DNA from 3 places in the Aeromicrobium sp. UBA7512 genome. Region 3 is predicted to be linked to each of the others. Evidence: riboswitches for the same ligand, from Rfam matches in the RefSeq annotation. Region 3 holds a riboswitch; each other region holds the start of a gene.

Region 1 (2,255 bases), on a different contig from region 3:
ACAGGCGGGCGTCGAGCCGGCCGTCGGGCACCGGCAGGTGCCACGCGATGCGGCCGTCGACCTGCTCGATCCTGCCAAGGTCCGGGGGAGCGCTGCTCACCCGGGTGCCGGGGTGGGGCTGCGACGGCGAGGTGAGCAGCGCCGCGCCGCCGCCGGGCAGCTCGTCGACGTGCCAGGGCGACTTCGCCCGGGCTCCCGCGAGCTCGACGAACCGCGAGGCGAGCGCTGCGAGGGCCTCCGCGGCGGCGGGCAGGGGGACCACGGGCCCCCACGATTTGCTGCCCACACGGACCTGGGCGGTGTCCGCGTCGAGGGCGACGAGTCCCAGGTCGAGGTCCCGGTCGAGCACGTCACCACGCCCGTCGTCGAGGACGAACAGGAAGCGCCCGGCCAGGGCCGCGAGGCTCGGCTCGGCGCAGAGCCGGCGGTCGAGCTCCTCGACGACGGGCCGCAGGTCCGCCCTGCCGCCGGACCGTCCGGTGAGCGGTGAGGCCATGACGTTGCGGATGCGCTCGTGCGACGTCGAGGGCATCAGGCCCGTGGCCATGACCGCGTCTACGACGGCGTCGGACAGGCAGCCGTCGTCGTGCGGGATCGCTCGCGCCTGCAGGTTGGCACGGCTGGTCAGGTGCACCGTGGCGTCGCCGTGGTCCCGGGCGACGTCGAGGAGCCCTCCGAGGGCGTCGACCGACACGGCACCGCCCGGGATGCGGACCCGGATCAGGGCGCCGTCGTCGGCGATCCACGGGCGCAGCAGGCCGGGGCACAGGTCGCGTCGAGTCCGTCCGGTCACCCGGTCATGGTGTCAGGCACCCTCCTGGCGACGCATCGGCGGACGGGCTGCTACGTTCGTGGCGCCAGTCAAACTCAGCGATGAGCCAGGGAACCCGGTGAGAGTCCGGGACTGACGCGCAGCGGTGAGGGTGACGGGCGGGGCACGAAGCCACTGGACCGAGAGGTCTGGGAAGGCGCTCCGTCCGGTCGATCCCGAGTCCGAAGACCTGCTGGCCCTCACGGCGACCGCCGTTTGGTCCACCGGGCTTCGCGAAAGAGCCCCAGACCTCGAAGGACCGCGTCCGTGCGTACTCCATCCCGTCGTCCCCTCGTCCTGCTCGTCGGTGCCGCGCTCGCGCTGAGCGCCTGCTCGAGCAGCGATGCCACCCCCGATGCCGAGACCGCCGCGGGCTACCCGCGCGAGGTCGAGAACTGCGGTCGCACCACCGCCGTCACGGCCCCTCCCGAGCGCATCGTGTCGCTCAACCAAGGTTCGACCGAGATCCTGCTGTCCCTCGGGCTCGCCGACCGCATGGCCGGCACGTCCACCTGGACCGATCCCGTCATGAAGGGCCTCGAGGAGGACAACGCGAAGGTCGAGCGCCTCGCGGACAGCGCGCCCTCGATGGAGCGGGTGCTCCAGACCGAGCCCGACCTCGTCACCGCCTCGTTCGCGAGCGTGCTCGGCCAGGGCGGCGTCGGCTCGGCGGACGCCTTCGAGAAGCTCGGCGTCCCCACGTACCTGTCGCCCGCCGAGTGCGAGGGCAAGGAGAACGAGGGCGACGGCGACGGCGCGCGCACCGGCGTCCTCGAGATCGACACGATCTACCGGGAGGTCACCGAGCTCGCCGAGCTGCTCGACGTCGAGGCGCAGGGCGAGGAGCTCGTCGCCAGCCTGCAGGACCGGGTGGCCGCAGCGTCCGCGAAGGCGCCGGAGGACGAGGTCACCGTCCTCTACTGGTTCGCCAACAGCGAGGCGCCCTACATGGCCGGCTGCTGCGGCGGGCCCGGCATCATCACCCGGGCCCTGGGCCTGAAGAACGTCTTCGACGACACGAAGTCCGAGTGGCCCCAGATCGGCTGGGAGACGGTCGCGGAGCGTGACCCCGACGTCCTCGTGATCGGCGACCTCACCCGCAAGAGCCAGACGGCCGAGACGGCGAAGGCCAAGATCGAGTTCCTCGAGACCAACCCGGTCACCCGCGAGATGACGGCGGTGAGGAACCGCCGCTACGTCGCCCTCACCGGCGCCGCCCTGAACCCCTCGATCCGCACCGTCGAAGGACTGGAGCAGGTCGCCGACGCACTGGCCGACTTCGGCCTCTCACGGTGACGACGACCCGGCGCGCCTGGTTCCTGGGCTCCGCAGGGCTGGCCCTGCTGGTGGCCTCGGCCTGCATCGCGGTCACGATCGGACCCTCCGACGTGGGTCCGCGGTCGGTCGTGTCCCTCGCGTGGTCGCGACTGGCCGGGGGCGAGTC
Region 2 (2,255 bases), on a different contig from region 3:
CTGGGCCAGGCGCGCATCCACTCGACGCCGATCGAGCCGCTGCCGGCGCCCACGTCCCACAGCAGCTGGCCCGGGGCCGGCGCCAGCCGGGCGAGCGCACTGGCGCGCAGGTCGCGCTTGGTGATCTGGCCGGCGTGCTCGAACGCGTCGTCAGGCAGGACTCCCCCGGCCGCCCAGCCCGGGCCGGAGCCGCGAACCTCGACGGCCAGCAGGTTGAGGCGGGGCACGTCAGTGATGTCCCAGCCTCGCGCCGTCGACGTGGCCCGCGACTCGTCGGCGCCGCCGAGGTGGCCCAGCACGACGAGCTCGGAGTCACCCCAGCCGAGGTCGGTGAGCAGCGTCGCCACGGCCGCGGGGGTGGTCTCGTCACTCGACAGCACCAGCAGGCGCCGCCCGGCGGAAAGTGCCGGAACGATGAGCCGGACGTCGCGGCCGACCACGCTGACGACCGTGACCGTCTCGGCCGGCCAGCCCATCCGCGCCCGGGCCAGCGCGACCGACGACACCTCCGGGACGACGGTGACGCGGTCCGGACCGAGCAGCTCGAGCAGCGTGGTGCCGATGCCGGAGACGAGAGGATCGCCCGACGCGAGGACGACGACCGGCTCCCGCGCCTCGTCCAGCAGGGCGGGGAGCCGCTCGCGCAACGGGGAGGGCCACGCGACCCGTTCCTGCCCTGCAACCGCAGGGATCGCGTCGAGGTGGCGCCGTCCGCCGAGCAGGGTCGCGGCAGCCCTCACGAGGTACCGCGAGGACTCCGGCAGGCCATCCCAGCCGTCGGCCCCGACTCCGACGACGGTCACGTGCGCATCCATGGTCGAGCACCCTAACCCGACGCGTCCGTTGGTCGGGCCCCCTGCCCGAGGCCCGCCGGCGGCGTCTAGGGTGTGGGCGAAGGTTCGAGGTGCCCCACGGCCGATGGCCACGGGGAGAATCTGGGAAGCCGGTGAGAATCCGGCACAGGGCCCGCTGCGGTGACTCAGGCACAGACCTGGGAAGTCCGAAGACCGGCCTCGATCCGACCCGCGACGCTGCCCGCGTCGCGGACCGTCATGGCAGATCGAGCGGGAGCCCTACATGCCAACGCAGTACCCCTTTTGTGCCGTCGTCGGCTCCGACGACATGACCCTCGCCCTCACCCTCGTCGCGATCGACCCGCTGATCGGCGGCGTCCTGGTGCGTGGCGAGAAGGGCACCGCCAAGACCACCACCGTGCGTGGACTCGCCGACGTGCTGCCGCCGGTCCGCGCCTACCGGGGTGATCGGTTCTCCATCGATCCGGCGGACCCCTCCGCCGTCTCCCCCGACGGACCGTTCGACGCCGGGACGCCCGTCGACGAGCGCCCCGTCCGGCTCGTCGAGCTGCCCGTGGGTGCGAGCGACGACCGCGTCACGGGCTCGCTGAAGCTCGACTCGGCGCTGCGCGACGGCGTGGTCGAGTTCGAGCCCGGTCTGCTGGCCCGCGCCCACCGCGGCCTGCTCTACGTCGACGAGGTCAACCTGCTGCACGACCACCTCGTCGACCTGCTGCTGGACGCCGCCGCGACCGGCCGGGTGAGCGTCGAGCGCGACGGGGTCTCGGTCGAGCACGCGTCGCGGTTCGTGCTGATCGGCACCATGAACCCCGAGGAGGGTGAGCTGCGCCCGCAGCTGCTCGACCGGTTCGGCCTGACGGTCGAGGTCTCGGCGCCGCGCGAGCCCGCGCTGCGCGTCGAGGTCGTGCGACGCCGCCTGGCGTTCGATGCCGACCCAGCCGCTTTCGCGGCCGCGTGGGCCGACGAGCAGGACGCGCTGCGCGCACGCCTCGAGTCCGCCCAGGAGCTCATGGGCGACGTCGTCCTCGACGACGACGCGCTCACGACGATCGCCGAGATCTGCGCCGCGTTCGACGTCGACGGGCTGCGGGCCGACCTCGTCACCGCGCGGACCGCCGCGGCTCACGCGGCGTGGCAGGGGCGCACCCACATCACCCGCGAGGACGTCCGCGTCGCCGCGCGGCTCGCCCTGCCGCACCGCCGCCGTCGCAACCCGTTCGACGAGCCCGGCCTCGACGAGGACCGCCTCGACGACCTGCTCGGCGACGACGAGCCCGACCCGGGACCCGACGACGACGGCCCGGGTGGTCCGGACGGTTCGGGCTCGGATTCCCCCCAGGACGGTCCCGAGGACCAGCGCCCGGCTGACGCCCCCGACGCCTCCCCGAACCAGGACGAGCAGCAGCCGCAGCCGGCCGGCGCCGGCTCGGTCGCCGCGGC
Region 3 (2,255 bases):
AAGTCCAAGGTGCGCCGCGCCAAGGTGCAGAAGGTCGTCGTGCGCGGCCTCGCCGCCGCCGAGCCGGTGCGGGTCTACTACCGCGGCAAGCTGGTCAAGCGCGGCGTCGCGTCGAAGAGCGGGACGTACACGTACCGCCTGAAGGTGGGCCGGAAGACGGGCAAGGTCAAGGTCATCGTCCGTGGCGCCTACGCCGAGCGCAACGGCGTGAGGGCCTTCCGGGTCGTCAAGTGAGCCGACTGCTCCGTCGTGTTCTGGCGGCGACCCTCCTCGGGGTCGCCGCCGGACCCGTCTCCCTCAGCGCCCCGGCCCAGGCCGCGGCGTGCAGCGGCAGCCAGGGCGTCACGGTCGTGGTGGGCTCGAGCGTCGGGTGCGACTCCGACGGTGGTGGCCGTGCCGCGAGCAACTTCACCGACGCCGGCCACCGGCTGACCTATGCCTCGCGCTCTCCCGGCTTCGTGTGCCGTGTCGACGGTGCGCCCGCGTCGGACCCCTGCGTCGAGGCCTCGCCGAGCGACGCCTACTGGGCGCTGTTCGTCTCGAACGGGAAGTCTGGCTGGGCCTACTCGAGCCTCGGCGCCTCCGCGCTGAAGGTGCCGCAGGGTGGCTCCGTCGCCTTCGTGTTCCAGAACTCGTCCTCGCGGACGTGGCCGTCGGTGCAGCCCGCGGTCGCACCGGAGCCGACCCGGAAGACGACGCCTCCCACCTCCGGGACGTCGAAGCCCGGCGCGAAGGACAAGCCGCGTCCGAAGGGCTCGACCGCGCGCACCACCGCGACCGCCGCGCCGAAGGCGGCCGTCCCCGGCTCCTCGGCGACTCCCTCGGCGGGGGCGTCGCCGCCCACGTCGGGTCCCACCCCGTCCGCCACCCCGTCCACCCGTCCGACGCCGAGCGCCTCGGTGGGGACGACCGCGAGTGAGGCCGCGCCCGTCGCCGGAGCGCCCGCGGTCCAGCCCACGGCAGCCGAGGCCGGGTCCGACGCGACGTCGCCCGCCGCCCTGGTCGCGGGAGCCGGCGTCGTGGTGCTGCTGGCCGCCGCCGGGGGCGTCACGTGGTACCGACGCCGGTCGGGCTGACGGTCGCGGGGGAGTAGACTCGCGGGCGTTGGACCAACGTCCGGCCCAGGGGAAACCGGTGAGATTCCGGTGCTGTGCCGCAACCGTGAGCCCCGCCCCACCCGGCGGAGCGAGCCGGGAACCCGCGCCGGACGGCCACCACCACATGTTGTCGCGCAACGACGGGTGGGCGATCGCCCTCGTGGACCTCGCCCCCGTACCGCGGGGAAGGGGACCGGATGACCGCCGTCGTCGACTCCACCCCCGTCAGGAGCCCCGCCACCGGGCGTCCCCGGCGCGAGCTGCACCCCGGCGCGTGGTGGCTGTGGGCGCTCGGCCTCGCGGCGGGCGCGTCGTTCACGCTCAACCCCTTCCTGCTGCTGGTCATCGTCGCGATCGCGGCGCTCGTGGTGGCGGCGTGCCGCGGCGACGCCCCGTGGGCCCTGTCGTTCCGCTACTACCTGTACTTCGGGCTGCTGATCGTGGTGATGCGCGTCGTCTTCCGCATCCTGCTCGGCGGCGGCTCGGCACCGGGCGACCCCGTGCTGTTCGGCCTGCCCGAGATCCCGCTGCCCGAGGTGGCGCGGGGCGTCCAGCTGCTCGGTGACGTCACGGTCAACGAGGTGCTGCTGGGCCTCTACGACGGCATGCGCCTGGCCACGCTGATCATCTGCATCGGCGCGGCGAACTCCCTGGCGAACCCCAAGAAGCTGCTCGCCGCCGCGCCGCCGGCGCTCTACGAGGTCGGCGCGGCCCTGGTCGTCGCCGTCTCGGTCTTCCCCCAGCTGGCCGAGAGCGTGCGCCGGGTCAACCGCGCGCGCAAGCTGCGCGGCGACGCGAGCCGCGGCACCGGCGCGATGCACCGCATCGTCATCCCCGTCCTGGAGGACGCGCTCGACCGCTCGATGACGCTCGCCGCGGGGATGGACGCGCGGGGGTACGGCCGCTCCGGCACGGTCGCGCCCCGCGACCGCTTCGCCACGGGGGTGCTGATGCTGGTGGGCCTGTTCGGCCTCAGCGTGGGCACCTACGGGTACCTCGACGGCACGGCTCCGCGCTTCCTGTCCTACCCGATGCTGGCCGTGGGCCTGGTCTTCGCGGTGCTGGCCCTGCGGTCGGCGGGCCGCCGGGTGCACCGCACCCGCTACCGCCCCATCGCCTGGCAGGCGGCCGAGTACCTCACCGCGGCGTCCGGCCTGG

The links. A riboswitch is a leader RNA that binds a small molecule or an ion and turns the genes downstream of it on or off. The one in region 3 is predicted to bind cobalamin.
Region 1: linked by a shared signal. The riboswitch ahead of B2363_RS05200 (ABC transporter substrate-binding protein) and the one ahead of B2363_RS11395 (energy-coupling factor transporter transmembrane component T) in region 3 are both predicted to bind cobalamin.
Region 2: linked by a shared signal. The riboswitch ahead of B2363_RS05230 (VWA domain-containing protein) and the one ahead of B2363_RS11395 (energy-coupling factor transporter transmembrane component T) in region 3 are both predicted to bind cobalamin.

What each region holds. Positions count from the first base shown of each region.
Region 1 is NZ_DLNK01000003.1:670,159-672,413, reverse strand. Features, by position in the region: gene B2363_RS05205 (nitrite reductase) at 1-793, opposite strand, end outside; cobalamin riboswitch at 843-1,023, shown strand; gene B2363_RS05200 (ABC transporter substrate-binding protein) at 1,079-2,107, shown strand; gene B2363_RS05195 (FecCD family ABC transporter permease) at 2,104-2,255, shown strand, end outside.
Region 2 is NZ_DLNK01000003.1:675,807-678,061, forward strand. Features, by position in the region: gene cbiE (precorrin-6y C5,15-methyltransferase (decarboxylating) subunit CbiE) at 1-803, opposite strand, end outside; cobalamin riboswitch at 886-1,030, shown strand; gene B2363_RS05230 (VWA domain-containing protein) at 1,078-2,255, shown strand, end outside.
Region 3 is NZ_DLNK01000007.1:86,719-88,973, reverse strand. Features, by position in the region: gene B2363_RS11405 (hypothetical protein) at 1-234, shown strand, start outside; gene B2363_RS11400 (hypothetical protein) at 231-1,076, shown strand; cobalamin riboswitch at 1,085-1,220, shown strand; gene B2363_RS11395 (energy-coupling factor transporter transmembrane component T) at 1,295-2,255, shown strand, end outside.